Regions from separate parts of the Neorhizobium sp. LjRoot104 genome, predicted to be linked through region 1. Evidence: predicted binding sites of a transcription regulator. Region 1 holds the regulator's gene; the other holds the start of a gene.
What was found. Region 1 encodes PhoB, which activates phosphate uptake and scavenging genes when phosphate is short. Its sites were predicted from a motif close to TGTCATNNANCTGTCAT; they were not measured.
Positions count from the first base shown of each region.

Region 2: ACSQ8R_RS20785 (alkaline phosphatase) is a predicted target of PhoB. The motif match lies at 3,633-3,649, and genes of this name have one in related genera.

Region 1 is NZ_CAXURS020000001.1:110,706-126,276, reverse strand. It holds gene ACSQ8R_RS00650 (pyridoxal phosphate-dependent decarboxylase family protein) at 1-225, opposite strand, end outside; tRNA gene ACSQ8R_RS00645 (tRNA-Thr) at 409-484, opposite strand; gene ACSQ8R_RS00640 (NAD(P)H-dependent flavin oxidoreductase) at 615-1,571, opposite strand; gene ACSQ8R_RS00635 (hypothetical protein) at 1,821-3,047, shown strand; gene ppk2 (polyphosphate kinase 2) at 3,051-3,932, opposite strand; gene phoR (phosphate regulon sensor histidine kinase PhoR) at 4,152-5,396, shown strand; gene ACSQ8R_RS00620 (substrate-binding domain-containing protein) at 5,591-6,625, shown strand; gene pstC (phosphate ABC transporter permease subunit PstC) at 6,813-8,297, shown strand; gene pstA (phosphate ABC transporter permease PstA) at 8,294-9,613, shown strand; gene pstB (phosphate ABC transporter ATP-binding protein PstB) at 9,627-10,442, shown strand; gene phoU (phosphate signaling complex protein PhoU) at 10,488-11,201, shown strand; gene phoB (phosphate regulon transcriptional regulator PhoB) at 11,232-11,915, shown strand; gene ACSQ8R_RS00590 (PACE efflux transporter) at 11,926-12,363, opposite strand; gene ACSQ8R_RS00585 (GcrA family cell cycle regulator) at 12,552-13,088, opposite strand; gene ACSQ8R_RS00580 (aspartate aminotransferase family protein) at 13,497-14,693, shown strand; gene argF (ornithine carbamoyltransferase) at 14,746-15,571, shown strand, end outside.
Region 2 is NZ_CAXURS020000001.1:4,256,598-4,272,168, forward strand. It holds gene ACSQ8R_RS20765 (hypothetical protein) at 1-432, opposite strand, end outside; gene ACSQ8R_RS20770 (hypothetical protein) at 576-1,613, opposite strand; gene ACSQ8R_RS20775 (DUF817 domain-containing protein) at 1,713-2,573, opposite strand; gene ACSQ8R_RS20780 (ribonuclease D) at 2,591-3,214, opposite strand; gene ACSQ8R_RS20785 (alkaline phosphatase) at 3,703-5,454, shown strand; gene ACSQ8R_RS20790 (hypothetical protein) at 5,535-5,999, shown strand; gene ACSQ8R_RS20795 (ABC transporter ATP-binding protein) at 6,002-6,691, shown strand; gene ACSQ8R_RS20800 (FtsX-like permease family protein) at 6,688-8,073, shown strand; gene ACSQ8R_RS20805 (Ldh family oxidoreductase) at 8,070-9,059, opposite strand; gene ACSQ8R_RS20810 (energy transducer TonB family protein) at 9,110-10,099, opposite strand; gene exbD (TonB system transport protein ExbD) at 10,096-10,602, opposite strand; gene exbB (tonB-system energizer ExbB) at 10,604-11,716, opposite strand; gene kduD (2-dehydro-3-deoxy-D-gluconate 5-dehydrogenase KduD) at 12,078-12,836, opposite strand; gene infB (translation initiation factor IF-2) at 13,044-15,571, opposite strand, start outside.

The DNA.
Region 1 (15,571 bases):
GAAGAAACACGGCCCGGTCATCCGGTGAAGGCCCGGTTCGGCCTTTTCCACGAGATCCAGAAGGACGTCCTCCATCGCGAGAGTTTCCGGCTGGAGGTCTTCGACGAGCGTCGCCAGGCATTCCTGGTATTGCAGCTGCGGCCGGTGGAGCCGGGGCTCGGCCTGTCGGAAGCCGGCGGCCAGGTGCGCCGCCTGCGCGAAAAGTGCGTCTATGCCCTCAGCCATGGACCGTACCTCCGTGTCGTCGCGACTGGACGGCTACGCGCGCCAAGCTACCATACGGCGCGCAATATATCGACCTGGGGCAGAGAACTTTGCAAACCTTCGACAACCCGTTCGGCACGAGGTTGTTACCTATGTCTTAGGTACGGATTGTTACCTATGTGTCCGGGCCGGACAGAAATGAAGTGGTGCCGCTTGCAGGACTCGAACCTGCGACCCCATCATTACGAATGATGTGCTCTACCACCTGAGCTAAAGCGGCACGGGCAGCGACCGGTTTTGCCGGGGCTGCGAGTGATGCGGCTGATACAGGCAATGACCTGCGATTTCAAGCCGGGTTTTTGGCTTCTCGACGATTTTCCTGAAAAGACGGTTCTTCTCCAGCCGCTGGTTCAAACTGCGAGGCGCTCGCGCGCTGCACGGTATTCGCTTTCCAGCCGGTCGACGAGTTCGGCGACCGGGACTATCGCCTTGACCGCGCCGACCCCCTGACCCGCGCCCCAGATCTCCTTCCAGGCCTTCGGCCCGCTGACCGCCTGGTCGAAATCCATCTTGGACGGATCGGCGACCGGAAGTGCGTCCGGGTCCATGCCTGTGGCGGTGATCGAACCCTTCAGGTAGTTGCCGTGTATGCCGGTAAAATAGTTGGAGTAGACGACGTCGGCAGCGTTCGAATCGACGATCATCTGCTTGTAGCCCTCGACGGCGCGTGCCTCCTTCGTGGCGATGAAAGGCGAGCCGATATAGGCCATGTCGGCGCCCATGGCCTGGGCCGCGAGGATGCCGCCGCCGGTGGCGATCGCGCCGGCGAGCAACAATGGCCCATCGAACCATTCCCGGATTTCCTGTACCAGCGCGAAAGGCGAAAGCGTGCCGGCATGCCCGCCGGCGCCGGCGGCGACCGCGATCAGCCCGTCGGCGCCCTTGCGGATCGCCGAATTGGCGTGGCGGTTGTTGATGATGTCGTGCAGCACGATGCCGCCATAGGAATGCACGGCTGCATTCACCTCCGGCACCGCCCCGAGCGAGGAGATGACGATCGGCACCTTGTATTTCACGCACATCATCAGGTCGTGCTCCAGGCGTTTGTTGGAGGTATGGACGATCTGGTTGACGGCAAAGGGTGCAGCGGGCCGCTCCGGATTGGCGGCGTCGTAGGTGGCAAGATCCTCGGTGATCATGGCCAGCCACTCGTCGAGCTGGCTTTCCGGCCGCGCATTGAGGGCCGGGAAGGCGCCGACGACGCCGGCCTTGCATTGCGCCAGCGTCAGTTCCGGATGGGAAATGATGAACAATGGCGACGCGATCACGGGCAGGCGGAGCCTGTCCCTGAGGACTGCTGGAAGCATGGATCAAAAACCTCCCGATTGACCTTTACGCAAACGTAAATCCGTCTACCAGATCGCAGGCAATGCGAAAAGCCGGTGGAAAGATTTTTAAAGGGGACTTCACGACGCACCGGCACATGGCCGCCGACATATCCTGTCCTTATTTTTGGCCATGGTGCAGTCGAAGGCGGTGCTTGCAGTTCCGCGGCGGAGAGGTTACCGAAACGTAAACTCCCGCGCAGTGGGAACGAATATGAAGAAGGACCGGCAGTGAGCGGTTTGGAAACGGCCATCAGGAACGCACTGGATCGCTCGAACCGGGCGGACCGGGAGATCAGGGCGCGTATTTATCAGTCGGCGCGCCAGGCGCTGGACGCCGGCCTTCGCAAGCAGGGCGTTACCGACCGGTTGATCATCATGCAGCAGCATGAACTCCTGGAGCGGAAGATCCACGAGATCGAAATGGCGGAAGTCGAGCGCCTGGCCGAACCGGCATCCGAGCCCGTCGTTGAGCTCGAACCGCAGCTCCCATATGCCGCAGAACCGATCGCGGTGGAGTCTCCGGTCATGCCGGCCAGTCCGCGGCCGGAAGCGCCGCAACGGTCTGTGGCACCACCGCCTGTAGCGCCGTCCATCGATACCGCTTCGGGTGAGAAGCGCGCGCCAGCCGCTGCGGCCATGTCCCCGGGGGATCTCGGCGGTGTCAGCCCCGCGCGCGGCCAGCGGATCGAAGCCCAGCAATTCCAACCGGAACCTACCGCGAATACGGCAAAGCCTGGCAAGCCGAACAAGAGCGCCCGCCCGTCATCCGACAGCGGCCTGGACATTCCCCCGGAACGGGCCGCCCAACCGCGAAAGCGTCGAGGTTTCCTGTCGCATCTCCTGACCTGGGTCATCACGCTTGGCGTGGTCGGCGGTGCCTGCTGGTGGTTCTACCAGTCCGGACTGGTGCAATCGATCATCGAGGAAGCGATGAAATCGGCCGATCGCTCCGTGGCCGGCCAGGGAGCGGGTGGCCCCGTCGCCTTCGATCCGCGCCGCGGTTTCTCGGATGAATGGGTGGAGATCTTCGTACCCGCAAAGGCGGCTGAACTGAAAGCCGGCGGCCAGGCGAAAGTCGAAGCGGTGGCCGCCTCGGAAGGGCAGGCTGTCCGAATCGCATCGGCGACGTCAGGCGACGGCGGCGACGTCTCGGTCGAAGTGCCACCGGAAGTGCTGCGCGAAATGGCCGGCAAGAGTTCGACGGTGGCGCTGACCCTGCAGTCGGGGCAGAACAGTTCCGTGCAGCTGTCTGTCCGCTGCGATTTCGGGAGCCTCGGCAACTGCAGCCGTCATCGCTTCACGGCAACGCAGGAGAAGCTGGAGGCGCTCTTCCGGGTGACCTTCGAGCGGTCGCTGGCGCCCAATCGGCCCGGCCGCCTGGTCTTCAACAGTGGTATCGACGGCGCGGACCGGGCGGTGCTGCTCTATTCGGTGCGCATCCTGCCCGGCCAATGAACTTCACTTGAGGAATTTCGGGCCAAACCCGAAGATTTTTTCGTCGATCCCGCCGATGGCGTCCTTGTCCTTGCCCTCGTAGTCGAGCGAGAGCAGCATATGGCGGATGACGTTGAGGCGGGCGCGGCGCTTGTCGTTGGCCCGCACGACCGCCCATGGCGTCTCCTTGTTATGGGTCCTTTCGAGCATAGCGTCGCGCTTCTCGGTGTAATCGTCCCATTTGTTGAACGCGGCGATATCCATCGGCGACAGTTTCCAGATTTTCAGCGGATCATGCCGCCGGTCATGGAAACGCTTGAGCTGCATCTCGCGGCCGATATCGAGCCAGAACTTGAAGAATATGATGCCTTCGTCGGAAATCGTGTCTTCGAAGCGCGGAACAGCCTTCATGAAATCCTTGTATTGTTCCGGCGTGCAGAAGCCCATCACCGGCTCCACCCCGGCCCGGTTGTACCAGGAGCGGTCGAACAGCACGATCTCTCCCGATGTCGGGAAATGCGAGATGTAACGCTGGAAATACCACTGGCCGGCCTCGGTCTCCGTCGGTTTGTTGAGCGCCACAACCCGGGCCGAACGTGGATTGAGATAGGCATTGATCGAAAAGATCGTGCCGCCCTTCCCGGCCGCATCGCGGCCCTCGAACAGCGCCATCATCCGCTTGCCGGTCGCCTTCAGCCAGAACTGCACCTTGACGAGTTCGACCTGCAGCTTTTCGAGCTGCTTTGCGTATTTGTCCTTGTCCAGCTTGTCGTCATAGGGATATCCACCGGAGCCTAGGGCATGTTCTTCGATCCAGGCCGGCAGAACCGGGTCGTCGATATCGAACCGCTTGAGCTTGCCGTTGATGTCAATGTTGACTGCCCGGCTTTCGGTTTCATCCGCCATGATACTGCTTCCTCCGATCGATCCCCGTACGGGGCGGTAGCCGATATGTAACGCAAGTTCGAAATTCTGCTACCGTCCGGATAGCGCCATTTTTCCGATATCCCACGGGAGGCGATGTATATCTGTCATGCAAGGGATATATGAGCGCGTGTTCAACCTGTGAAAGCTGCGAGTCTATCTGTGGAGTCGGTACTGGAGAAATGGCGTCGGGGTCCGGGCCTGCTCGTTGCGAGGGCTCGCCGGGAACGGCCTCTGTTGCTGCTTCTGACCCTTCTGGCGGTGATCGCCTTTCTGATCGGAATGGATTGGGTGGGTGTCCTCGTGGGCTGGCTGCTGCTGGTGATGGTGGTTGTCGGCCGCAAGCCTGTCATTCTTCCGCCGCCGGTGCTCAAGGTCGTCGAGAAGGAGGAGCCGGGCGTTCATCAGCCATTACCTCAGGTGGCGGCAACGCTCGGTGCCTTGGATATCCCGGCTTTCGTGCTCGGCGGGGACGTCACGGTTCTCTATCAGAACAAGGCCGCCGAAAGGGCCTTTGGAGCTCTTTCGCCCGGGTCGCATCTTTCGGCACGGCTGCGGTCCCCCGGCATTCTCGACATGGTGCGGGAAACCATTGCCACCGACGAGCCGAACCAGATCGAGCATTCCGAGCGGCTGCCCTCCGAGCGCGTCTACACCCTGCGCATCGCGCCCATCGATCTCGGCCAGCCGATGCTGCAAAGCTCCGAAGTAGCGACGCAGAAGCTCTATCTGCTGTCTTTCAGGGACATTTCGGAATTGCGCCGTATCGATCGGATGCGCTCGGATTTCGTCGCCAATGCCAGCCATGAGCTGCGTACACCGCTTGCCTCACTGCGAGGCTTCATCGAAACCCTGCAGGGCCCGGCACGCTCTGACCCCGCCGCGCATGAGCGGTTCCTCGCCATCATGTTCGATCAGGCGACCCGCATGAGTCGTCTTGTCGATGACCTCATGTCGTTGTCGCGCCTCGAGCTCAAGTCCCATATCGCACCGGACCAGACGATCGACCTGAAGCCGCTGATCGGTCATGTGCGGGATGCGCTGGTTCCGCTCGCCGACGATCTCGGGGTTGAAATCCGCACGCATCTGCCGGAAGGCAAGGTGGAAGTTCTCGGCGACCGCGACGAACTGGTCCAGGTTTTCGAGAACCTGATCGAGAACGCCTGCAAATACGGCCAGGAAGGCAAGTTCGTGGACGTCTATCTGCGCAACGGCGCCTCCGATCCGGTGGAAGTGACCGTCGTCGACCAGGGGCCGGGCATTCCGGCCGAGCACGTTCCGAGGCTGACCGAGCGCTTCTACCGGGTCAGCGTGGCCGACAGCCGCTCCAAGAAAGGGACGGGTCTCGGCCTTGCAATTGTCAAGCACATCCTAACCCGCCACCGAGCGCGCCTGATCGTCAAGTCGGAAGTGGGCAAGGGAAGCCAGTTCACTGTCAGGTTCTGACATAAAACCTTCTCACTGCAAGGCTGTGCATTAATTTTATATATGAATATCAATATCTTGATATGTCACAAATGTTTCATCGAACTGACATAAAAGGAAGAGGCTACAGCGGCTAAGACAAGCGGGCCGAGCGTTGGCGAGAGCGAGAGCCAGCGCCGTCCGCATTCACACAAGCCCATGACGGGAGATTCCTCATGAACATCCTTAAACTTTCAGCAGCCGCCTTGGTGGCCTCCGTTGCGTTTGCCGGCGCTGCCGCTGCACGCGACCAGGTCCAGGTTGCCGGTTCCTCCACGGTTCTTCCCTATGCGAAGATCGTTGCCGAAACCTTCGGGGAAACCTTCCCGAACTTCAAGACGCCGATCGTCGAGTCGGGCGGCACCGGCGCTGGCCTCAAGGAGTTCTGCAAGGGCGTCGGCGAAGCCACGATCGACATTGCAAATGCTTCCCGCGCGATCAACAAGTCTGAAGCCGAAGCCTGCAAGGCCGCCGGCGTGACCGACATCCAGGAAATTCGCATCGGTTACGACGGCATCGTCTTCGCCACTGCCAGCAGCAACGGCGAGATGAAGCTCGAGCCGAAGGATATCTACAAGGCTCTTGCCGCTCAGGTCGTCGTTGACGGCAAGCTCGTCGCCAACCCCTACAAGAACTGGTCGGAGATCAACCCCACGCTTCCGAAGGGTCCGATCGCAGCCTACATCCCGGGCGAAAAGCACGGCACCCGCGAAGTTTTCGAACTGAACGTTCTTGCCGCAGGCTGCAAGGATTCCGGCGCGACCGACGTCATCTCCAAGGAAATCGCTGACAAGGCTGCCCAGGGCAAGGCTTGCGTCGCTGTCCGCAAGGACGGCGTTGCTGTGGACATCGACGGCGACTACACCGAGACTCTCGCTCGTATCGCCGCCAACAAGACCGGCGTTGGCGTATTCGGCCTCGCTTTCTATGAAAACAACGCCGACAAGCTGAAGGTCGCGACCGTGCGCGGCATCAAGCCGACCGCGGCCACAATCGCTGACGGCACCTACCCCGTTTCCCGTCCGCTGTTCTTCTACGTGAAGAAGGCTCATCTGGGCGTCGTCCCCGGCCTCAAGGAATACGTCGAGTTCTTCCTCTCCGACGATATGGTCGGCCCTGACTCGCCGCTCGTCGAGTATGGCCTGGTTGCCGCCCCGGACGCACAGCGCGAACAGGCCCGCAAGGACTTCACCGCCGGCAAGACGATGTAATCGAAAGACCGGCGCCGCTTTTGGCGGCGCCGTTTTCTCTTCCCGCCGAAAGCTCTTGCATCGGTGTGGATCGTCGGCTTTGCGGCGATGGTATTGCTCAAGGCGCGACGGCGAATGCGATCGGTTCCGATGAACGGAGCTGGGCGGTGATGGGTTGCCGCCGCAGGCGGTACGCCGGGGGATTATGATGAACACATCACTAATATTATTGATTTTGGCAATAATCGGCCTAGCCGGTTACGTCACCGGTGCCCGGCACGCGATGGCACTGGTCGGAGGAATTTCCTCCAGACTTCATTCGCGGCCTGGATATTACGGTTCTTTTGTCGCTGTCTGGGCGATCTTGCCGGCCGCTGTCATTCTCTTTGTCTGGCTGATCGCCAGCCCCATGTATATCAGCTCGTCGGTGCGCGGTGCGTTTCCCGAAGAGGTGAAAACCCAATCGCAGGCCGAGCAAGGCCTGAGCTACGGCATGATTACCTCGATCGCCCGAGGAATGAATGCATTGACCGGCGACGAGATTGCCCGCGTCGAGAACAATCCGGTGGAGCTGCGTACCGCGCTTGGTGCCAAGGGCGTTCCGCTTGCGGGCGATCCGCAGCCTTTCATGGTCAAGGCCGCTGCCGATCTGAACAGGATGACCTTCGTCAGCCGTATCCTCATGACGATCGTCGTCCTGGGGGCATCCTTTGGCGGCGCCTTCCTAGCCCATCGCCAGATCGCGCCGCGCTTCCGCGCTCGCAATCGGGTGGAAAAAGTCGTTCTCGGAAGTCTCGTCGTGGCCTCCTCGATCGCCATACTGACCACGGTCGGAATCGTCGCATCGATGCTGACCGAAGCGGCCCACTTCTTCACCGCCATTCCGGCCTGGGAATTCTTCTTCGGCACGGTATGGGATCCGCGTTTTGCGGCTGCCGGTTCGGGTGGCTCCGAAGGTCAGTTCGGGCTTATTCCGCTGCTGCTCGGCACGCTCTATATCGGTTTCGTCGCGATGCTCTTCGCGGTTCCGATCGGCCTTTTCTCGGCAATCTACATGGCCGAATATGCCTCGCCGAAAGTCCGCTCGGTCGCCAAGCCGCTGCTCGAAGTGCTCGCCGGCATTCCGACCATCGTCTACGGCTTCTTCGCATTGACCACCGTCGGCCCGTTCCTTCGCGACATTTCTTCGCAACTGAACGGTCTCGTCACCGGCGACTATGCCAACTTCATCCAGGCACAGAGCGTTCTGACGGCCGGTTTCGTCATGGGCATCATGCTGATCCCCTACGTCTCCTCGCTGTCGGACGACATCATCACCGCAGTGCCGCGTGCCCTGCGTGACGGTTCGCTCGGCCTCGGCGCCACCCGTTCGGAAACCATCAAGAAGGTCGTGCTGCCGGCTGCTCTTCCAGGCATCGTCGGCGCGCTTCTGATGACAGCATCGCGCGCCGTCGGCGAAACCATGATCGTCGTGCTTGCGGCCGGTGTCGCCGCCCGGCTGCAGATCAACCCCTTCGAGCCGATGACGACCGTGACCGTCAAGATCGTCAACCAGCTGACGGGCGACCTTGAGTTCACCTCGCCGCAGACCCTGGTTGCCTTCGCGCTGGGCATCACGCTTTTCGCCATCACGCTTTGCCTCAACATCTACGCGCTCTACATCGTGCGCAAATACCGGGAGCAGTACGAATGACCGATGTGGTTTCTCCCGCCGCCGGCATCCCCAAGGCCAAGTCCGTCCGTCGCGATATCGGCATCAAGCGCCGTTACGCCGCCGAGCGCCGCTTCCGTGCCTACGGCATCGCCGCGCTTTCCTTCGGCATCATCTTCCTGATGCTTCTGCTGTGGTCGGTTGTCTCCAAGGGTTACACCGCCTTCCAGCAGACCATGATCACCATGCCGGTCGAGTTCTCGCAGCAGATCATCGATCCGCAGAACGAACGTGCCACCAATCCACAGAAGCTGATGACGGCGAACTATCCGATCGTCGCCCGCAACGCTCTCGCCAAGCTGCTCAACGTCAGCGTCGACGACCGTGTCGCGGCCCGCGCCATCGGCCAGATGCTGTCGGACGGCGTCCGCGTCCAGCTGCGCGACCTGGTGGTCGCCAATCCGGCGATCATCGGCACGACGCATACGGTGACACTGCTTGCCTCCGGCGACATCGACTCGGCCTACAAGGGCCAGATCGACCTCGACGTCGGCCAGGAGAACCGCAAGGTCAACGACCAGCAGCTCGGCTGGATGAAGCAGCTCTCCGACAGCGGGGCGCTTGCCAAGCACTTCAACGGCGGCATTTTCGTCAACGGCGCATCGAGCCGTCCGGAAGCGGCCGGCGTCGGCGTCGCGCTGATCGGCTCGTTCTACATGATGCTGATCGTGCTCGTCCTGTCGCTGCCGATCGGCGTCGCCGCCTCGATCTATCTTGAGGAATTCGCCCCGAAGAACAAGTTCACCGACCTGATCGAGGTGAACATCAACAATCTCGCGGCCGTTCCCTCGATCGTTTACGGTCTGCTTGGCTTGGCGGTCTTCGTCAACTTCGTGGGCCTGCCGCGCTCGGCCTCCTTCGTCGGTGGCCTGGTACTTACCCTCATGACGCTGCCGACGATCATCATCGCCACCCGCGCGGCGCTGAAGGCCGTGCCGCCGTCGATCCGTGCGGCCGCCCTCGGCCTCGGCGCTTCGAAGATGCAGACGATCTTCCACCATGTCCTGCCGCTCGCGATGCCCGGCATCCTGACCGGCACGATCATCGGCCTCGCACACGCACTCGGCGAAACCGCACCGCTGCTCCTGATCGGCATGGTGGCCTTCGTCGCCAACTATCCGACGACGCCGCTCGATCCTTCGACGGCGCTGCCGGTACAGATCTATATGTGGGCGAACGAAGCGGAACGCGCGTTCGTCGAACGCACCTCGGGAGCAATCATCATCCTGCTCCTGTTCCTCATCCTAATGAATGTTGGCGCAATTCTCTTGCGGCGTCGCTTCGAGCGGCGCTGGTAGAAGGAGTATGACAATGAACATGATGTCAGAATCGGCAGTTGAAAAGGCGCTGGACCAAAAGATGAGTGATGCTTCTCACAAGATGATCGGCAAGGACGTTTCCGTCTATTACGGCGAAAAGCGTGCGCTTTTCGACGTGAACCTCAACGTTCGCGAAAACACGGTGACAGCTCTCATCGGCCCTTCCGGCTGCGGCAAGTCCACTTTCCTGCGCTGCCTCAACCGGATGAACGACACGATCGAGAATTGCCGCGTTACCGGCAAGATCACCCTCGACTCGGACGATATCTACGACCAGAACATCGACGTCGTGGAACTTCGCGCTCGCGTCGGCATGGTTTTCCAGAAACCGAACCCGTTCCCGAAGACCATCTACGAGAACATCTCCTACGGTCCGCGCATCCACGGCCTTTCCAAGAACAAGGCCGACATGGACCAGATCGTCGAGGCGAGCCTGCAGCGCGCCGGCCTCTGGGGCGAAGTCAAGGATCGACTGCATGAATCCGGCACCGGCCTTTCCGGCGGCCAGCAGCAACGTCTGTGCATCGCCCGCGCGATCGCCGTGTCGCCGGAAGTCATCCTCATGGACGAACCGTGCTCGGCTCTCGACCCGATCGCGACCGCCAAGGTTGAAGAACTCATCCATGAACTGCGCGCCAACTACACGATCGTCATCGTGACGCATTCGATGCAGCAGGCTGCCCGCGTTTCGCAGCGCACCGCCATGTTCCACCTCGGCCAGCTCGTCGAGGAGAACGACACCGACAAGATGTTCACCAATCCCGACGACCAGCGCACGCAGGATTACATCATGGGCCGTTTCGGCTGATCCAGCCGACCGCGCCGCCTGAAAATCAATTTTGAGGACGAGAAGATGGCATCGACCCATATCCTGTCGGCTTATGACGACGAACTGAAATACCTGAGCCGCCGCATCTCCGAAATGGGCGGCCTCGCCGAGCAGATGTGCTCGGACGCCGTGCGCGCGCTGGTCAATTCCGACGCTGCCCTGGCCCAGAAGGTCATCTCCGACGACGTGATCCTCGATCACGCCGAACGCGAGATCGGCGACAAGGCGATCGTCACGATCGCACGCCGCCAGCCCGTGGCAGCCGACCTTCGCGAGATCGTCGGTTCGCTGCGCATCGCGTCCGATCTGGAGCGCGTCGGCGACCTTGGCAAGAACACCGCCAAGCGCGTCATCGCGGTTCAGGGCACCGGCGTTCCGCGCAAGCTCGCCCGCGGCCTCGAACATCTCTCCGATCTCGCCCTCGTGCAGCTCAAGGACGTCCTCGACGTCTACGCGACGCGCTCGGCGGAAAAGGCCGAGGCGATCCGCATCCGCGACGAGGAAATCGACGCGATGTACACGTCGCTGTTCCGCGAACTCCTCACCTACATGATGGAGGATCCGCGCAACATCACCACCTGCACGCACCTGCTGTTCTGCGCCAAGAACATCGAGCGTATCGGCGACCACGCCACCAACATCGCCGAAACCATCTACTACATGACCACCGGCGCCCAGCCGGAAGGCGATCGCCCGAAGGACGACTCGTCGAACACGCTCGGCGCGATTACCGAATAAATGATGGAATGCTGACGGAGCAGAGCCGAAATGCTGCCTAAAATCGCTGTGGTGGAGGATGAAGAAGCACTCAGCGTGCTTCTTCGCTACAATCTCGAAGCGGAAGGTTATGAGGTCGAGACGATCCTGCGGGGGGATGAAGCCGAGATCCGGCTTCAGGAGCGTACGCCGGATCTTCTGATACTCGACTGGATGCTGCCCGGCGTTTCCGGCATCGAACTCTGCCGCCGGCTGCGCATGCGCTCGGAAACGGAGCGCCTGCCGATCATCATGCTGACGGCCCGCGGCGAGGAGAGCGAACGTGTTCGCGGCCTCGCCACCGGCGCCGACGACTATGTGGTGAAGCCTTTCTCGACGCCGGAACTGATGGCCCGCGTCAAGGCGATGCTGCGCCGCGCCCGTCCCGAAGTGCTCTCCAGCGTGCTCCGCTGCGGCGATATCGAACTCGATCGGGAAACCCATCGCGTTCACCGCAAGAGCCGTGAAGTGCGCCTCGGCCCGACCGAATTCCGCCTTCTGGAATTCCTGATGGCCTCGCCCGGCCGTGTGTTCTCACGGTCGCAGCTCCTGGACGGCGTCTGGGGGCATGACATCTATGTCGACGAGCGTACCGTCGACGTCCATGTCGGGCGCCTCAGGAAGGCGCTCAACTTCTCCAACATGCAGGATGTCATCCGCACCGTCCGCGGCGCGGGTTACTCGATGGAATCCTGAGAGGCGGCTTTCAGGCCGCCCGGGTCTGCCGCTGCCATTCCGGCAGCGGAAAGATCCGGTCATAGGCCCAGTTGAAGACGAAGGCGTAGACCACGTAGAAGACCGCGAAAGACACATCCATCATCAGCGCATGGAGGATGCTGACGCCGAGATACCAGGCGATCAGCGGCAGAAGCGCGATCAGCAGACCAAGTTCGAACAGCACCGCATGCGCCACGCGTATCGCGGTGTTTTTCTGCGTGGTGCCGGTGAAGCGCTGCATCAGATGGTCGAAGCCGAGATTGTAAAGATAGTTCCAGCCGGTGGCGATCGTCGCGCTGCCGATGCCGACCACGCCGATGTCGGCAGCCGGCATGCCGAAGGCGATAGCGCCGAGCGGCGTGATGAGAGCGAGCCCGATCAGTTCGAAGCTGATGGCATGGCGGATACGGTCGCGTGTCGAGCGCATGATGACCTCCTGGGTGCGTTCCGGGTCGTCCCGGAGTTTTTGCCCGAATGGGGGAGGTCGTCCTCGCTGCTCCGTCAAATAGGCGCAATGCCGATCCGGAGCAAGGCCTGGCCGACATGTCTGCCATGCGCAACAAAAAAGCGGGCCTCGCGCCCGCTTTCGATCTTGTCCTCGTGTCGCGCCGCCGCTCAGACCCGAGCGGCAACCTTGCGGCGCTCGTTGACCGGCTGGTAGGCGAGTTTTGCGTGATAGCCGCAATAAGGCGACGCATCCGGGGATTCACAGCCGCAGAAGTGGAAGTCTTCCTTGAGCGGATCGCCGACCGGCCACTTGCAGGTGCGCTCGGTCAGTTCCGTCAATGCGAGACGACGGGAAATCGGCACCACCACGTTGGAGGCGGGACGATACTCCATCTCCTGATAGGGTTCGATTTCGACCTCTTCCTTGACCATCGTCGCACCGACGGCGCGGGTAACGGTCCGGGTCGCGACGCGCGATGCGTAGTTTGGAGCCCGCGGCGCCGACGTCGTGCGCTTGGCCGTCGATGAACGGCTGGTCGCAACCGTGCCGCCGGCTTTCGCCCGGCCCGGCAGGCTGAGACGATGCACCTTGCCGATCACGGCATTTCGGCTCACGCCTCCAAGTTGCGCTGCGATCTGGCTGGCGCTGAGGCCCTCCGACCATAATCTTTTGAGCTTCTCGACACGCTCGTCTGTCCAGTTCATGCCCGTTCTCCGCCTTTGAACGTTGCTGGCATGCAGAATCCTTCCACCTTTGCTGCGAAATTCATTTCGCAGCACCCACTATATCTATGCTTGAGGTGACTAGTTCCGCCGCATGCAGTCTAGTAATTGATCTTTAACCTAGTGTGAGGCTGACTCCGTGGCAAGAGTCGGGGGAATCTGCGGGAATCGATTTCGTGGTTTTCCCCAACTTGCTGTCCGGGAGAGTCATTTTTGTCACATAGGCCGACGCCTGTCGCTTTCCCGCCTTGGCTTGCCCAAAACGCCGAGCTTTGTTGACATTGACGGCCTAAACCCCGATAGTGCCCCCGCCGCCCAGTGGGCGGCATTTTTGATTTTTTCGGCCCGTTCCATGGGCCTTTCTGGACTGCCTAGAGGAGTGATGTCGCCATGGCTGAAGCCGCGCTTTTCGACACGTTTGCCCGGACTCCGCTGCGTTTCGAGCGCGGCGAGGGCGTATGGCTTGTGACGGAAAGTGGGGAGCGATATCTCGATTTTGGTTCCGGCGTCGCGGTCAATTCGCTCGGTCACGGCCATCCGCATCTCGTTGGTGCGCTGAAGGCGCAAGCCGACAAGGTGTGGCATACGTCCAACCTCTTCGAACAGCCCGGCCAGGAGAAGCTGGCGCGTCGTCTCGCCGACAATTCTTTCGCGGACAAGGTGTTCTTCACCAATTCCGGCGCCGAGGCCCTGGAATGCGCCATCAAGACGGCGCGCCGCTATCAGTTCGTGAAGGGGCATCCGGAGCGCTTCCACATCATTACCTTCGAAGGCGCCTTCCACGGCCGTACGTTGGCGACCATCGCTGCCGGCGGCCAGGCGAAATATCTCGAAGGCTTCGGCCCGAAGGTCCAAGGCTTCGATCAGGTGCCGTTCGGCGATATCGATGCCCTGAAGGCTGCGATCACCGATGCAACCGCGGCCATACTGATCGAGCCGATCCAGGGAGAGGGAGGCGTGCGGCCGGTTCCGAAGGAATTCCTCCAGGCGCTGCGCCAGATCTGCGACGACAACGGCCTGCTGCTGGTCTTCGACGAAGTCCAGACCGGCGTCGGCCGTTCCGGCAGGCTGTTTGCCTATGAATGGGCGGGCGTGACGCCCGACATCATGGCGCTTGCCAAGGGCATCGGCGGCGGTTTCCCGCTCGGTGCCTGCCTTGCCACGGCGGACGCCGCGTCCGGCATGACCGCTGGCACCCATGGCACGACCTACGGAGGCAATCCGCTCGCCACGGCGGCCGGCAATGCGGTGCTCGACGTGATCCTGGGCGATGGCTTCCTGGAAAACGTCCGTGACGTCGCCTTGGTCTTGCGCCAGGGGCTCGCGAGCCTGAAGGACCGCTTCCCCAATGTCATCGAGGACGTTCGCGGCGAAGGCCTGCTGCTCGGCGTGAAGGCGAAGGTGCCCGCGGGCGACTTGGTTGCTGCCATACGCGGCGAACACATGCTGGCCATTCCGGCCGGCGACAACGTGGTGCGTCTCCTGCCACCGCTCACAGTCACGGCGGAGGAAGCCCGCGAAGGGCTTGCCCGCATCGAGAGGGCGGCGGAAAAGCTTTCCGCTTCCGAGATGAAGAAATCGGCCTGAGCGGGCAAAGCGGGACGCCGTTGCAGGTTTCCCGCTTCACAGGGAACATCACATGGCATCTCCCAAGCATTTTCTCGATCTTTCCGCTGTTTCCGCGGCTGATCTCAGGGTCATCCTCGACGACGCGAAGATCCGCAAGCAGGCGACCAAGGCCGGCACGGCGGAAAAGCCGCTCGCCGGCAAGATGCTGGCGATGATCTTCGAAAAGCCCTCCACCCGCACCCGCGTATCCTTCGATGTCGGCATGCGCCAACTCGGCGGCGAAACGTTGTTTCTGTCAGGCACCGAAATGCAGCTCGGTCGTGCCGAGACGATCGGCGATACCGCCAAGGTTCTGTCGCGGTATGTCGATGCCATCATGATCCGTACCACGGATCACGCCCGCATGCTGGAATTGGCCGAACACGCCACCGTGCCGGTCATCAACGCCCTGACGGACGACACGCATCCCTGCCAGATCATGGCCGACATCATGACATTCGAGGAACATCGCGGGCCGATCGCCGGCAAGACGATCGCCTGGACCGGCGACGGCAACAACGTGCTGCATTCCTTCGTGGAAGGTGCCGCCCGTTTCGGCTATCGCATGAACATGGCGGTGCCGATGGGTTCGGAGCCCGCCGACAAGTTCCTGAACTGGGCGCGCAACAACGGCGGCAACATCATGCTTTGCCACGACGCCGAAAAGGCGGTTGCCGGCGCCGATTGCATCGTCACCGACACCTGGGTGTCGATGAACCAGGAGCACAAGGCGCGCGGCCACAACGTCTTCCAGCCGTTCCAGGTCAATGCCGACCTGATGAAGCGGGCCGACAAGGATGCACTGTTCATGCACTGCCTGCCGGCCCATCGCGGCGAGGAGGTCACCGACGAGGTGA
Region 2 (15,571 bases), 4.1 Mb from region 1:
CTGGTTGAGCGTGCGTTCGAGGGCCGCCTTTTCGGCCGGGTTCATCGCCTTGACCGCCTCGGAAAGGCGCTGGGCATAGTCCGCCAGTGCCTCGCCTTCGCGGCGGGGGACCTTGATCAGCCTGCCGATGGTTTCGGCGAAGATGGAAAAACCCTGTGCGAGCTGGAGCTGCGCCGAAAGCGAAAGGATATCCAGCCGCCCCGCCGACATCGGCGAGGAACCGATCAGCCCGCTATTGGCCGCGGTATTGGCCACGTCGATCCGCTGGCGCAGCATCGGTTGTTGCGACGGTGTCTGGTAATCGACGAATGAACTGGTACGAACCGGGGGCAGCATCGTCCGCTCCAATGTCTGATAGAGACGATAGGACAACTCGGCCGAACGGGTTCTTGTCTTTTCGCAACGAACGGCGTTGCGACCGGAACGCCTCATGGCGTCGCCAGTGCCGATACACAGATGTGACTGTGGGGCAAAAAGGTTAACAACTCGCTAACGGGCTCCGCCTTTCGCTGACGGTTCAGCGAAAATGATCCATTGCGATGCAGATGAGGGCGGGACGGGGGGTTATTGCAGGATCACGCAGCCAACTTCTTCTTCAACAATTCATAGATGCCGATCTCGTCCACACGTACCGGCGCGATGTCGGCATCGGATTCGTCGGAGTTCCGGGCCGCAAGCTCCTCTATCGCTTTCGCGGCCATTTCACTGGTCGGCGCTTCGGTGCCCGCCAGGACGGCGTCGGAAGCGGAGGATTCGTCACTGGTGGAGCTGCCCTCGGGCTCGAGGTCGCCGGTATCGGAACTGGCAACCTGTTCGGCGGCGGCGGCAAACAGGGCCAGTAGCGCCGTATCGTCCGCGGATGCCGCGTCGGACGCGCCATCGGCGGCCGGTTCGGCACTGGCCTTGTCGTTCTTCTTCTCGATGACCTCCTGGATCTTCTGGACGTCTTCGAGTTTCTTGCCGGCTTCGGCGGCCTTGATGTCTGCCTGGCGTTCGGCGCGTGTTTCGGCATCCTCGACACGGGTCGGATCATAGCCCTGCGGACCGAGCTTCAATTCTTCGAGCGACTTCGGATCGGCGACATCCTCGAGCCGCTGCACGACGCGCTCAACTTCCGTGTCGAGCTTGCCGCCATTGGCCTTCCGGTTGAGGCCGTCCATCAGTCGCTGGTTGTCGTCGCCGTAAGGGTTCTTGATCGCCGCCAGCAGCGTGTCCATCGAGATGCCGATGTCATCGAGGCCGAGATCTTCGGCGAGTTTGCCGATCTCGTCCGGCATCATCTCTTTCAGGGCATCTTCCAGCGCTTTTCCGAGTTTGTAGGAAGAGCGCGCTTCGTCCGTATCGATGCCGAGCTTGGCGGCCAGGCGGTCGACGAGTTCGATCTTCAGCTCGTTGGGGTCGGTCCTGGTGACGCCGAAAAGGGCGGAGGTAATCTTGTCGCGGGCGCGCCGGGTGTCTTCGCTGGCGCTGATACGGGCTTCGGCAACCGGGTCGCTTTTCTTGCCGGTCCGCTGTTCCTCGTCCTTCCTGCGCTGCTCCTCGATACCGTCGAGCATCGATTGCATCATGTTGGTCGCGGCAAGCCCATAAGTCTGCTGGGTAGGAAGCAACATGGCCCGAAATCCGGTCTCGTCGAGAGGTACACCGCGGGCAAAATTAGATTTGAAGGGTTAACGGAAGGTTACCGGCAACTAGAACTTATGTCGCCTTATTTATTCGGGCGGCCGCGGCTTCACCACCAGCGTTACCAGCACAAAGCTTACATAGAGAAGCAGATACCAGGACCCGAGCTTGCCGAACGATACGACGTGCCATGTCTCCTGTGTCGGGTAGATCCAGGTGCCTGTCAGCGTTCCGATATTCTCCGCAAGCCACAGGAAGACCGAGGAGAGAAACGCGGCAAGCACCAGCGGCATGCGCAAAATTGTCCGATCGGTGGTGAAATGGATATTCACCCGCCGGAACACGATCACGGTCGCCGCAAACAGAAGATAGCGGATGTCCGGCAGAAAATGATGGCTGAAGAAATTGGCGTAGATTGCGATTGCCAGAAGGCCGGTCTGCCAGATTGGCGGATAATGGCTGAAGCGCATGTCGAAGATGCGGATCGTGCGGGCCATGAAGGAGCCGATGGCGGCGTACATGAAGCCGGAAAACAAGGGCACGCCGCCGATCTGAATAAGCGACGTTTCTGGATAGGCCCATGACCCCATATGGACCTTGAATATCTCCATCGCAGTTCCAGTGACGTGGTAGACGAGGATGACCCGGGCTTCGTCCCAGCTCTCCATCTTGAAGCGCAGGAACAGGACCTGGATTGTCAGGGCGGCGAGAAACAGAAAATCGTAGCGATGGACCAGCCAGCCCTCTTGCCAGATGGCTTTGGTGATGAGCAGCAGCGCCAGCATGATCGCCGCGAACAGACAGGCCCAGGCCTGTTTCAGGCCGAACAGGATGAATTCCGAAAGCCACCACGGAAGCGGCGCGAGCGCGCCGCGAATGAGACGTCGCAGTGGCTCGAGATAAGGCCCGGTCTCGTGTGCCGCCGGGCGCTCGCGATAGCGTTGATCCATCTGCCCGTCAGACCATCTCAGCTATGGGCGAAGATATCGGCCTCTTCCCAGCCGAGCAGATCCAGCTTTGCCCGCGTCGGCAGGAATTCGAAACAGGCCTGGGCAAGTTCGACACGCCTGTCGCGCATCAGGCGGTAGCTCAGCTTGTCGCGCAGCGCATGCAGGTGCAGCACGTCGGAGGCCGCATACTCGAGCTGCGCCGGTGAAAGAACCTCGGCTGCCCAGTCGGATTGCTGCTGCGCCTTGGAAACATCGACGTCGAGCATTTCCTTCAGATTGTCTTTCAGTCCGTGCCGGTCCGTGTAGGTGCGGGTCAGCCGCGAGGCGATCTTGGTGCAGAACACCGGCGTCGTGGTCACGCCGAACGTATGGAAGAGCACGGCGATATCGAAACGGCCGTAGTGGAAGATCTTCTGGCGCATCGGATCGGCAAGCATGGAGACGAGGTTTGGAGCCTCTTTCTGGCCGGCCGCGATGCGGATCACGTCGGCGGAGCCGTCGCCCGGCGAAAGCTGCACGACGCACAGCCGATCGCGGCGGGGCACGAGACCGAGGGTTTCCGTATCGATGGCAATCGCCCCCGTATAACGCGCCGCATCCGCTGCCGGAATATCGCCTTCGTGATACCTGATCTCTGCCATGTCCGTCTCCGTCCGTCCGTCTGTCGGACCCGCTATAAACCACGTTTTTCCTAAGCGATACGGTGATCTTGGGAGGGCGGTGCAGGAGGTGCCGAAAAGCCTCGCCGGGCGATCGGATGGGTCCGGGGCATTTGCTCAGCTCTGCGCCCAATGCATTGCTGCATTGCAGCAGGGTGGGTTGGCGTGATTAAACGATTAGCCTATATCTTTGGTCATCGAGCGACGCACTCCTCCTCCCAGTGTTGCTCGATACGGATCGACAACATCCTCCTCCTCCCAGTTGTCGATCAAGTTTAAAGCCTGGCGCACCCTCCTCCCGCGCCAGGCTTTTTCCGTTTCTGGAGCAGGATTCCCCTTATAAAGCGCTATTATTCGCCTCATGGCAGCCGAGTTCGTGCGGGTTGCGATCCGTGACTGGCGTCACGTGTGTGTCACGCGACACCGATATACGAACCTCGCCTTCCCTTTGAACTTTTCGTGAGGTTACTATGCGCAAGATTTTTGCCGCCCTGGTCGTTTCGACCGTGCTCGCCGGCGCCGCCCAGGCCGCCACCGTATATCCGCTGGATCGCGCCACGATCCTCGCCGGTTCCCCGTTCGACTTCAAGGTTGAGTTCAATTCGGTCGTGAAGCCGGAAGACATCAGGATCACCGTCAACGGTCAGGACTACAAGGCCGTTCTCGGCAAGGAAGTCCAGTTCGTCGCGGAAGAAAAGAACAAGGACAAGCTCCTCGGTTCCGCCGTCATTCTGCGCGGCCTGACGCTCGCCAATGCCGGCGACTACAAGGTCGAGATCTCGGCCGGTTCCGAGACCAGGACCGTCACCTGGAACGTCTACGGCACGGGCGCTGCCCCGAAGGCCAGGAACGTCATCTTCCTGCTCGGCGACGGACTGTCGGTCGCACACCGCACCGCTGCCCGCATCATGTCCAAGGGCATGACCGAAGGCAAGGCAAACGGCCGCCTCGCGATGGACGACCTCGATCGCATGGCTTTTGTCGGAACCTCGGCCACCAACGCGACCAACACCGACTCGGCCAACACGATGTCCGCCTACATGACCGGTCACAAGACCGCCGTGAACGCGATCGGCGTCTACGCCGACCGTACGCCGGACCCGTTGGACGATCCGCGGGTCGAAACGATCGCCGAAGCCCTCCGCCGCCAGACCGGCAAATCGATCGGTATCGTCGCCACGTCGGAAATCGAGGACGCCACCCCGGCTGCCGTCGTCGCCCACACCCGCAACCGTAACGACAAGGCGGAAGTCGTCGGCATGCTGCTCGACGTGAAGCCGGAAGTCGTGCTCGGCGGCGGTTCCGCCTATTTCCTGCCGCAGGCGGCTGCCGGTTCGAAGCGCAAGGACGACAAGGACTTCATCAAGCTCTTCAAGGATGCGGGCTACAGCGTCGCTACCGACAAGAACGAGCTTGCCGCCAACGTCAATGCCAACGGCCTGCTCCTCGGCCTCTTCCATCCCGGCAATCTGGACGTCACGCTCGACCGCGAATTCCTGAAGAAGGGCACCGTCGACAAATATCCGAACCAGCCGGGCCTGGTCGCCATGACCAAGGTCGCCCTCGATCGCCTCTCCAAGGATCAGGATGGCTTTTTCCTGATGGTCGAAGGCTCCTCGATCGACAAGATGTCCCATCCGCTGGACTGGGATCGCGCCGTCATCGAAACCATCGAGTTCGACCAGGCTGTCGCGGTTGCCCGGGACTTCCAGAAGACCCATCCGGACACCCTGATCGTCGTCACCGGCGACCATACCCACGGCGTTTCGATCATCGGTACGGTTGACGACGAAAAGCCGGGCACCGAGATGCGCGAAAAGGTCGGCATATATGCGGAAGCCGGCTTCCCGAACTACAAGGACGAAAACGGCGACGGCTATCCGGACAAGATCGACGTCTCGCGCCGCCTGTACCTGGCCGCCAACAACGGCCCCGACCATTACGAAACCTTCCGCCCGAAAATGGATGGCCCGTTCGTTCCGGCCATTCAGAACGAGAAGAAGGAATACGTCGCCAACGAACAGTACAAGAATGTCCCCGGCGCGGTTTTCGTCCAGGGCAATATTCCGAAAAGCGGCGACAGCGGCGTGCACTCGGTCGACGACGTCGTCCTGCAGTCGTCCGGCCCCGGTTCGGAAGGGTTCAAGGGTTACATGGAGCAAAGCGACATCTACAAGGTGCTCGCCGATACCTTCGCCCTCGGCAGCAAGCAGACCAACTAAGGTCTGGCCGCCTGCCGCGCCCGTGGTAAAACAATGTTCCCGGCCGGGACACGGCCGGGAACACCGTTTCAGGAGGTTTCATGGAAAAGCGCTTTTCCCGGGGTTTCAGCCGGCGCAGCTTGCTCGGCCTGGCCGCCGCCGTTCCGCTGTTGGCGGCAGCCCGTTCCGCCTTCGCTGCCGATGACCTTGGTTTCAACGAACTCTATGGCAAGTATGGCGTCCTGGGCCTCGAATTTTCCGACAAGGTGAAGAAGCTGGCGGGCCAGCCGGTGGCGATCCGCGGTTTCATGGCGCCGCCGCTGAAGGCCGAAGCCGCCTTCTTCGTGCTGACCGAAGTGCCGATGGCGCTTTGCCCCTTCTGCTCCTCCGATGCGGACTGGCCCGACAACATCATCGTCATCTATCTCCACCGCAAGCAGACATTCACCCAGGTGAACGAAACGATCGAAGTGCGCGGTACCCTCGAGGTCGGCTCCTGGAAGGATCCCGAGACCGGATTTGTCAGCCTTTTGAGGATCCGGAACGCGGCTTACCAGGCCGCATGACCATGCTTTCCCTACGTATCGACACTCTGGCCAAATTTTTCCCCGGCCTCGAAAGCCCCGTCCTGCTGGTCGATTTCCTGGCGATCGCGGCCGGCGAGCGCGTTGCCGTCACCGGAGGTTCCGGGTCCGGCAAGAGCACCTTCATCAACGTCGTCACCGGGCTCGAACGCCCCACCTCCGGAAAGGTCGTCTGGAGCGGCGAGGATATCGGGCGGTTTTCCGAGACGGCGCGCGACCGCTGGCGGGCAAAACATGTCGGCCTCGTCATGCAGGACTTTCATCTTTTTCCCGGCCTTTCGGCGGTGGAGAACGTGCTTCTGCCGGCACGGCTGGCGCGGGTCGCCGATGCGGCCCTGACCGCGCGTGCTCATGATCTCCTGAAGGGCGTCGGCCTTTCCCGCCCGGACCAGAAGATCGAGACCATGTCGCGCGGCGAGATGCAGCGCGTCGCGATTGCCCGCGCCGTCCTGCGCAAACCGGGCGTGATCGTCGCCGACGAGCCGACGGCCAGCCTCGATGTCGAGGCGGGCGAGGCGGTTGGACGACTGCTGCTCGACATGGCGGCGGAGGCCAAAAGCATGCTGATCGTCGTCTCCCATGACCAGCGGCTGATCGATCGTCTGGACCGCCGCATCACGCTCAGCGCCGGCCGCATCGTCGCCGACAGCCTGCGCGAAGAGGTGGCCGCATGATCCGTTTCATCCTCGCCGACCTGCGCCGTCTCTGGGCCGGCGCCGTCGTCGTCGTGCTTCTGGTCGCGCTCGCCACCGCTCTTGGCGCCACCGTCACGCTGCAGGAACGCGCCTTGCGGCTCGGCAGCGCCCGCGCCGCCGACAAGTTCGACCTGGTCATCGGCGCGGCGGGCAGCGAAACCCAGCTGGTGCTCTCGTCGGTCTTCCTGCAGCCGGCGCCGCTGCCGCTGATGCCGGGCGAGGTGCTGGCAAGGCTCTCGAAGGATCCGCGCGTTACCTGGGCGACGCCTGTCGGTTTCGGTGATTCCTTTGCCGGCTATCCATTGGTCGGCACCACGCGCGCGCTGATCGACAGCACCGTTTCCGGTTTTGCCGCTGGCCGCATGTTCGAGAAGGAGGGCGAGGCGGTGGTTGGCGCGGCCGTGAAGCTGCCGCTGGGTGCCGAGATCAAGCCGATGCACGGCACGGCGCAGATGGGCGGAGAAACCCATGCGGGCGTCGTGTACCACGTGACCGGCAAACTGCCGCCGACTGGAACGCCCTGGGATCGCGCCATTCTGGTGCCGATCCAGGCCGTCTGGCACGTCCATGGCCTCGGCCACGATCACGGTCACCAGGAAGAAGAACATCACGAAGGCGAAGCGCCACAGGTGACGCAGGCCGCCGCCGCCACGGACGAGCATGGCCACACGCCGCTGGAAGCGGCGCGCGAGCATGCCGGGGATCATCGGCATGAAGGCGAGGCCGCCGAGGCCGGCGGTCACGACGAGCATGGCGACGAGGATCATGATCATCATGGAGCCATCGACGCCGACGCGCCGATCGACGAAAACTTCACGGCCGATGCGCCGGGCCTTCCGGCGGTCCTCGTCAAGCCGAAGACGATTGCCGATGCCTACAAGCTCCGCCAGGAATATCGAAACGGCAATACGCTTGCGGTCTTCCCGGGCGAGGTGCTCACCAGCCTCTATGCGACGCTCGGCGATGCCAGGATGGTTCTGAGCGCCGTCGCGGCCGGCTCTCAAGGGCTGGTGGCGGCCGCCCTGATTCTCGTCACCGTCACCCATATCGGCCAGCGCCGGCGCCAGATCGGCGCGCTGAGGGCCTTTGGCGCGCCGCGTCTTTCGGTTTTCACGATCGTCTGGCTCGAGCTTTTCCTGCTGGTGGCGGTCGGCATCGGCCTCGGCTTCCTCACCGGCCTTGCCGCCGCCCGGCTGATTGCCGATGCGTTTACCGTCAGGAGCGGCATCATCCTGCCGGTCGGCTTTACCGGTGAGGATTGGCGCATGGCGCTGATCCTGCTCGGTGCAGCGGCGGTCTTGTCCGCCGTGCCGGCCATTCTCGCCTACCGCCAGTCGCCGGCAGCGGCGCTTCGCGCCTAACCCAGCGCCCTGATCGCCGAAATCACCTCGTCCTCGACATCGAGCCCCTGCTCGATCGCTTTCCGGCGCGCGTTCTGGCCGCGCCGGCCGGGCAGGCGCACACCTTCCTCGGAGGCCATCTCGCTGGCGAGTTCGGCGATCCGTTCGGCGGCCGAAGCGGTGCTCGCGGAGGGATCGATGACGATCAGCGTCTGGCCGACCGAGGGCGGCGGGCCTTTTTCGTCCATGAACGAGCTCGCCTCGTAGGAGAAGTTCGATCCGGTCAGGCCCGCCGAGAGGATTTCCACCATCAGCGCCAGCGCCGCCCCCTTGGCGCCGCCTGAGGGCGCCATCAGGCCCTTGTGAGCCGCGTGCGGATCGGTCGTCGGCTTGCCGTCGGCGTCGAAGGCCCAGCCTTCGGGAATGCTCTCGCCCCTCTGGCGGGCGGCCATGATCTTGCCAGCCGCGACGGTCGATAGAGCGAGGTCGATCACCAGCGGATCCTCGCCGGCAACCGGCGTCGCGAACGCGATCGGATTGGTGCCGAACAGCCGCTTCCTGCCGCCCCAGGCGGCCATGGAAGCCGGCGCATTGGCAAACATCAGCGCCACGAGACCCTGCTCGGCGAACCGCTCAACGGTCAGCGCCATGACGCCGGCATGATGCGACCGATGGACGGCACCGAGCGCAATGCCCTGTTCCCGCGCAATCGCCGGTAGTTCGGCGACTGCGATATCGAACGCCGGGTAGGCGTAGCCGAGTGCCGCATCGACGAGAAGCACCGCCGGACGCCGGCGGGATGCGGCAGCCTTGGCCTTGCCGTCCACCTTGCCGGTGCGCGCCTGGCCGAGATAGGCGGGAACGCGGCGGAGCCCGTGGCCGTACTGCCCGGCAGCTTCCGCATGCACGAGCGCATGGGCGACGGATCGGGCGGTTTCGGGGATAACTCCGTTGGCTTCGAATATGCTCTGAACGAGCATTTCGGCGTCATGGAGAGTGATGTGCATAGCGAATATCCGGGCAATTCAAATAGGGATATTCCGCCTATAGCCGATCCTCATTGGCAAGTCAGTGGCTGATCGAGATAACTTAGCACTCCCGGCGGCGGCGTTGGAATTGGCGAGGCCCGCTGAACCGCCGAAACGATGTAGTCATCGATCGCAGAGTCACCTGAAGACCGTGTCACGGAAGCTCTCGTGACGTTGCCGCTACCGTCGAAATAGAAGCGCACGGTTACACTACCGGCACCGCTTCCGGGGCAACGGCGTGCATATCGCTGGATCTTCACACCCACGCGAGATTTCCACTTGGCCGGTGAGACCGACGGCGAGAAGAAGCCCGTGGAATTCTGGCTCGCCGCCGTCCGCTCCGATTGCTTGGTCTGGATCTTCGCTTCGGCCATGTCCGGCCGGGCCTGCTGCTGTTGTTGCTTCGGCTTCTGGACCTTCTTCACCGGCTCCTTTTTAGGCTCCGGCTTCTTCGGCTGTTCCGGCGGCTTTTCCGCGACCGGCGGCGGCATGGGCCGCACCGCCGGCAACGGCACTTCGACATTGTCCAGCGCCGCCGTCATCTGCTCGTCGATCGGCTTGATCTCCTCGATCGGTTCCGGCGGCGGTTCGGGGATGGTTTCGGTGACCTGGGGCTCCGGCTCCGGCGGCGGTTCCGCCACGGGCGGCTCTACCGGTTCGGGCTCGACCGGCTCCGCGACTTCCTGCGGCGGCGGTTCGACCGGTTGCTCGACGGGTTCGGCAGCCGGCTCCGGCTGCGGTTCCTCAATCGGCTCCGCCTGCTCGCTCATCACCTGTTCCTGCTCCTGCACGTCGGGAGAGATCTGCTCTTCCTCGGTATTGGCGGCTTCCGGCTCCGGTGCCAGCTCGATCATGATCGCCGCCGGAGGCGCGTTGTCGGCGGGCACTTCCGGCTGTTCGCGCATCAGATAGGCCGCGGCACCGAAATGCACCGTCAGCATCAGCAGCCCGGCCGCGCCCCACAGCGCCAGCTCGCCGACGCGTCCGCCCGGACCTGCCTGCGAGACGACGAGGCTCATGGATTGCCTCCGGCTGCCGGTAGGGCGGGTGCGGCCGCAGGAGCATTTCCGGCAGGCGTCGTCGCAGCTGGGGCGGCCGGCGCCGGCAGCGTTTCAAGCCCGACAAGCGCGATCTTGAGGTAGCCGGAATCGCGCAGCAGGTTCATGACCTCCATGAACTGGCCGTAGTCGACCGCCTTGTCGGCCCGCAGGAACACGCGGGTGTCCTTCTTGCCCTCGGTAACACGGTCGAGGGTTGCCGCCAGCTGCTCGCGCGCCACGGCGTCATTGCCGATATTGAGGCTCAGGTCTTCCTTGACCGTCAGGTAGAGCGGCTCGTCCGGCCGCTCCGCGGGCTTGGCGGTCGAGGCGGGAAGATCGACGTTGATATCGACGGTCGCCAGCGGCGCCGCGACCATGAAGATGATCAAAAGCACCAGCATGACGTCGATGAACGGCGTCACGTTGATCTCGTGGTTTTCGGAAAGCTCGTCGCCGTGCTGTTCGCGGATACCGCCGGCCATGTCAGCCTCCCGCCACCAGCGACACCGGCGCCTTGCGGCCGCCGGGAGGAACCTTGCGGAAATCGAGGTCGCGGCTCACCAGTCGCTCCACACCGGCTGCGGCATCCGCCAGCAGCTGCCGGTAGCCGGTGATCGAACGCGCGAAGACGTTGTAGATGACGACCGCCGGAATGGCCGCGACGAGGCCGATCGCGGTCGCAAGCAACGCTTCCGCGATGCCGGGAGCGACGACGGCAAGGTTGGTGGTCTGCGATTCGGAAATGCCGATGAAGGCGTTCATGATGCCCCAGACCGTGCCGAACAGGCCGACGAAAGGCGCGGTGGAGCCGATCGTCGCCAGCACCCCGGTGCCGCGCGACATGCGCCGGCCGGCATAGGCCTCGATGCGGGAAAGCGCCGAGCCGACCCGTTCCTTCACGCCGTCGCCATGGGCATGGTCGAGGGCGGCTTCGGAGAGCTGCATTTCTTCCGCCGCCGACCGCAGCATCAGCGCGGCGGGGCCACCGCGGCCTCCGGCGACGCCGACGGCGTCCGAAAGCGTGCGGGAGGCGCGGATGACCTTCAGCGTCCGTGCGGCGCGGCTGCGGGCGCCCGCGAGCTCCAGCGTCTTGGCGAGCCATACCGTCCAGGTCACCAGCGAGGCAAACGCAAGCCCGATCATCACGCTTTTGACGACCCAGTCCGCCGCCATGAACATGCCCCAGGGGGAAAGGTTGTGCGGCAGGTCCGAACGCTGCCCGGGCTCCAGGAATTGCGTGAACATGTCGATCGGCTGGCGCGCCGCCGGTGCCGGTGCCGGTGATGGTGCCGGTGCCTGGGTCGGGCTGGCAGGCGCGGGCTGCGCACTGTTGCTCGCCGGCACTTCCGCCGGAGCGGCGGGTTGCGGAGCGGAAGCTTCCGGCGGCGGGGCGGCGGAGTTGTTCGGCTCTGCGCCGGGCGCAGCGGCGGCTGGCACAGTAGCTGGTGAAGCTGCGGGCTCGTTCGGCGCCGTGCGGGAAGTTGTCGGCGCCGTCTGCGCGGCGGGAGCGGGGGCCGGGTGCGCACCGGAAGGCGAGGCCGCCTGCGGCGCGGGCGGTGCTTGCGTCGACGCATCCGGTGCCTGCACCTGCGCCATCACCGTCGAAGCCGTCAGTGCCAAGGCCGCGAGAACGAGCGGGAGCCGGCTCCTGATTGGCTGGCGCATCGGAAAAGCGGGCTTCAGGGCAGCGGTCATGGCAGGCATTACTCCGGACTATTCGGCATGGCGGACAGCGCTGAAGCGCTCGTCGGCAATGACGGAAACGGGACACCGGAACGCCGCCGGCCACTGCCGCCGGGTTCGCGATGTTGCAGCTACCGGATAATAAACATGAGTAGAATTGGCAACTAATAAATCTGCCAGCTGCCGATCAAATTCACGCGTGTCGGGGGCATTTGCCCCGTTCACGCGTGCAATGAGCGTCCGTTGCCTTGGAAAACCGGGCGAGCGGACGCGCCTAACGCGCCAGCCAGCCGCCATCGACCGGTAGAACGACACCATGCACGTAGTCGGATGCCGGCGAGGCGAGGAATACGGCGGCTCCGCCGAGTTCTTCCGGCTGGCCCCAGTGCCCGGCGGGAATACGGCTCAGGATCGCCGCGCTGCGATCGGGATCGTCGCGCAGCGCCTCGGTATTGTTGGTCGAGAAATAGCCGGGCGCAATGGCATTGACGTTGATGCCCTTGGCCGCCCACTCGCAGGCGAGCAGCCGGGTCAGGCCGGCAAGACCGCTCTTCGAGGCGGTATAGGAAGGGATGCGGATACCGCCCTGGAAGGAGAGCAGCGAGGCAATGTTGACGATCTTGCCGCCCTTGCCCTCGGTGATCAGCCGGCGTGCAAACGCCTGGGAGAGGAAGAACACGGTCTTCAGGTTGACGTCCATCACCGCGTCCCAATCGGCCTCGCTGAAATCGATCGCGTCGGCCCGGCGGATGATCCCGGCATTGTTGACGAGGATATCGGCACGCCCGGTCCATGCGACCGTTTCGCTGATGATCCGATCGACCGGTTCGAGCGTCGAAAGGTCCGCCTGGATCGACAGGCTGCGTCCGCCTGCCGCGCTGACCGCTCTTTCAGTCTCTGCCATCGAGGAGCGGCCGACCAGCGCCACGTCCGCGCCGGCCTGCGCCAGCGCCACGGATATTGCCTGGCCGAGGCCCGTATTGGCGCCGGTGACGATCGCCGTCTTGCCCGTCAGGTCGAATGAAATCGGCATGGTGTCCTCCTCCGGAACTGGAAAATGCGGATAAGGGTAGATGCTTACCGTCGCGAGCTCTCCGTTAGAAGCTGAAAATTTTTGTCAGGGTCAGGCCCCCAGTCCCCGCCGCCAGCTCCTCACGAGAAACCGGATACTCGAAATGTCAGGAGCCGCCCGTGAAGGTCACGGACGGCTCCTGTAATTGTTCGGGCTGTTGGCCAGAGATCACAGCGTACGCGTGATATGCTCCACGCGGAAGCATTCGATCGTATCGCCGACGCGCATGTCTTCGTAGTTCTCGAAGGCCATGCCGCACTCCTGACCCATCGGCACTTCGCCGACTTCGTCCTTGAAGCGCTTGAGCGTCTTGAGCTTGCCTTCGTGGACAACGACGTTGTCGCGGATAAGGCGGACGCCCGCTCCGCGCTCGACCTTGCCTTCGACGACGCGGCAACCCGCGACCTTGCCGACCTTGGTAATGTTGAACACTTCCAGGATCTCGGCATTGCCGATGAAGGTTTCGCGTCTTTCTGGCGAAAGAAGACCGGACATCGCCGACTTCACGTCATCCACCAGATCGTAGATGATGTTGTAGTAGCGGATCTCGATGCCGGAGCGCTCGGCGGCCGCACGGGCCTGGGCGTTGGCGCGCACGTTGAAGCCGATGATCGCCGCGTTGGAAGCCTCGGCAAGCGAGATATCCGATTCGGTGATGGCGCCGGCGCCCGAGTGAACGATGCGGGCACGGACCTCGTCGGTGCCGAGCTTGTCGAGCGATGCGATGATCGCTTCGATCGAGCCCTGCACGTCACCCTTGATGACCAGCGGGAATTCCTTGAAGCCGGTATCCTGCAGCTTGCTCATCATCTGTTCGAGCGAACCGCGCTGGCCGGACTGGCGGGCAGCCGCCTTGTCGCGGGCAAGACGCTGGCGATATTCGGAAATCTCGCGAGCGCGGCTTTCGTTTTCGACGACCGCGAACTTGTCGCCCGCAGCCGGCGTGCCGGAAAGGCCGAGCACTTCGACCGGGGTCGCCGGTCCGGCTTCCTTGACGTGGTCGCCCTTGTCGGTGACGAGCGCGCGAACGCGGCCCCACTGATCGCCGGCAACGATGATCTGGCCCGGCTTCAGCGTACCCTTCTGGACCAGGACGGTCGCAACCGCACCGCGGCCGCGGTCGAGCTGGGCTTCGATGACGGTACCTTCCGCCGTACGGCTCGGGTCGGCCTTCAGGTCGAGGATTTCGGCCTGCAGCAGCACGGCTTCGAGCAGCTTGTCGAGGTTCGTCTTGTTCTTGGCAGAAACCTCGACGTCGAGCACTTCACCGCCGAGCGATTCAACGAAGACCTCGTGCTGCAGAAGCTGCTGGCGGACCTTGTCCGGCTTGGCTTCGTGCTTGTCGATCTTGTTGATCGCCACGATGATCGGAACACCGGCCGCCTTGGCGTGGTTGATGGACTCGATCGTCTGCGGCATCACGCTGTCGTCTGCCGCGACCACCAGGATCGCGATATCCGTCGCCTGCGCACCGCGGGCACGCATCGCCGTGAAGGCGGCGTGGCCGGGCGTGTCGATGAAGGTGATCTTCTGGCCGTTCTGTTCCACCTGATAGGCGCCGATATGCTGGGTGATGCCGCCGGCTTCGCCGGAAACAACGTTGGCATGGCGGATGGCGTCGAGCAGCGAGGTCTTGCCGTGGTCGACGTGACCCATGATGGTGACGACCGGCGGGCGCGACACCATTTCGCCGGCATCGTCGGTCTTGTTGAAGATGCCTTCTTCGACGTCGGATTCCGAAACGCGCTTGACGGTATGGCCGAATTCTCCGGCAATGATCTCGGCGAGGTCGGCGTCGATGACGTCGCCCGGCTTCATCATCTGGCCTTCCTTCATCAGGTACTTGATGACGTCGACGGCGCGTTCGGACATGCGCTGCGACAGTTCCTGAATGGTGATGGTTTCCGGCAGGATGACTTCGCGCATGACCTTTTCGCGCGTTTCCTGCATCTGGCTGCGGCGGAACTTCTCCTGCCGGCGGCGGGTCGCGGCCATCGAACGGCCACGGGCGTTGCCGTCCTCGTCGGTGCTGACCGTGGTCACCGTCAGCTTGCCGCGGCGGCGTTCGTCCTCGGTCTTCGGGCGAGCCGGAACCTTGGCGGGAGCAGCGACGGGCACTCGGCCACGGCCGGGTGCGCCACGCGGCGGGCCGCGATCCTCGTCTTCCTCGTCGGCACCCTTGCGGCGGCCGGCAACCGGCAGTGCCGCAGGCGCGGCGCCGGGAGCTGCAGGCCGCGGAGCCTGGGGACGTGCCTCGCCCGGACGGGTCGCAGCGGCACCAGCGGCGCGTTCGACCGGCTTTTCGGCAACCGCGGGTGCAGGAGCCTCGGCCGGCGCGGGGACCTCGACCGGCTCGACCTTGGGTTCGGCGGCGCGGCGGGCAGCCTCGGCGGCTTCCTCGATCTTGCGGCGTTCTTCCTCGGCCTGGCGGCGAATCTCGTCTTCAGCGCGCTGCTTGGCCTCGATGACCTCGCGCGCCTGCGCTTCCATCAAGGCGCGGCGACGGGCTTCCATTTCGCCGGCGGAGAGGTCGTGCAACACGGCCCCGCCCTGACGCTGCTGCGGACGCTGCGGCTGGCTGGATTGCGGGCGCTGCGGCTGGCCGGACTGCTGCGGACGATTGGATTGCGCCGGGCGCTGGCTGTTCTGCGGCTGTTGCGGCCGCTGGTTCTGCGAACCCGGCTGGTGGACGCGTG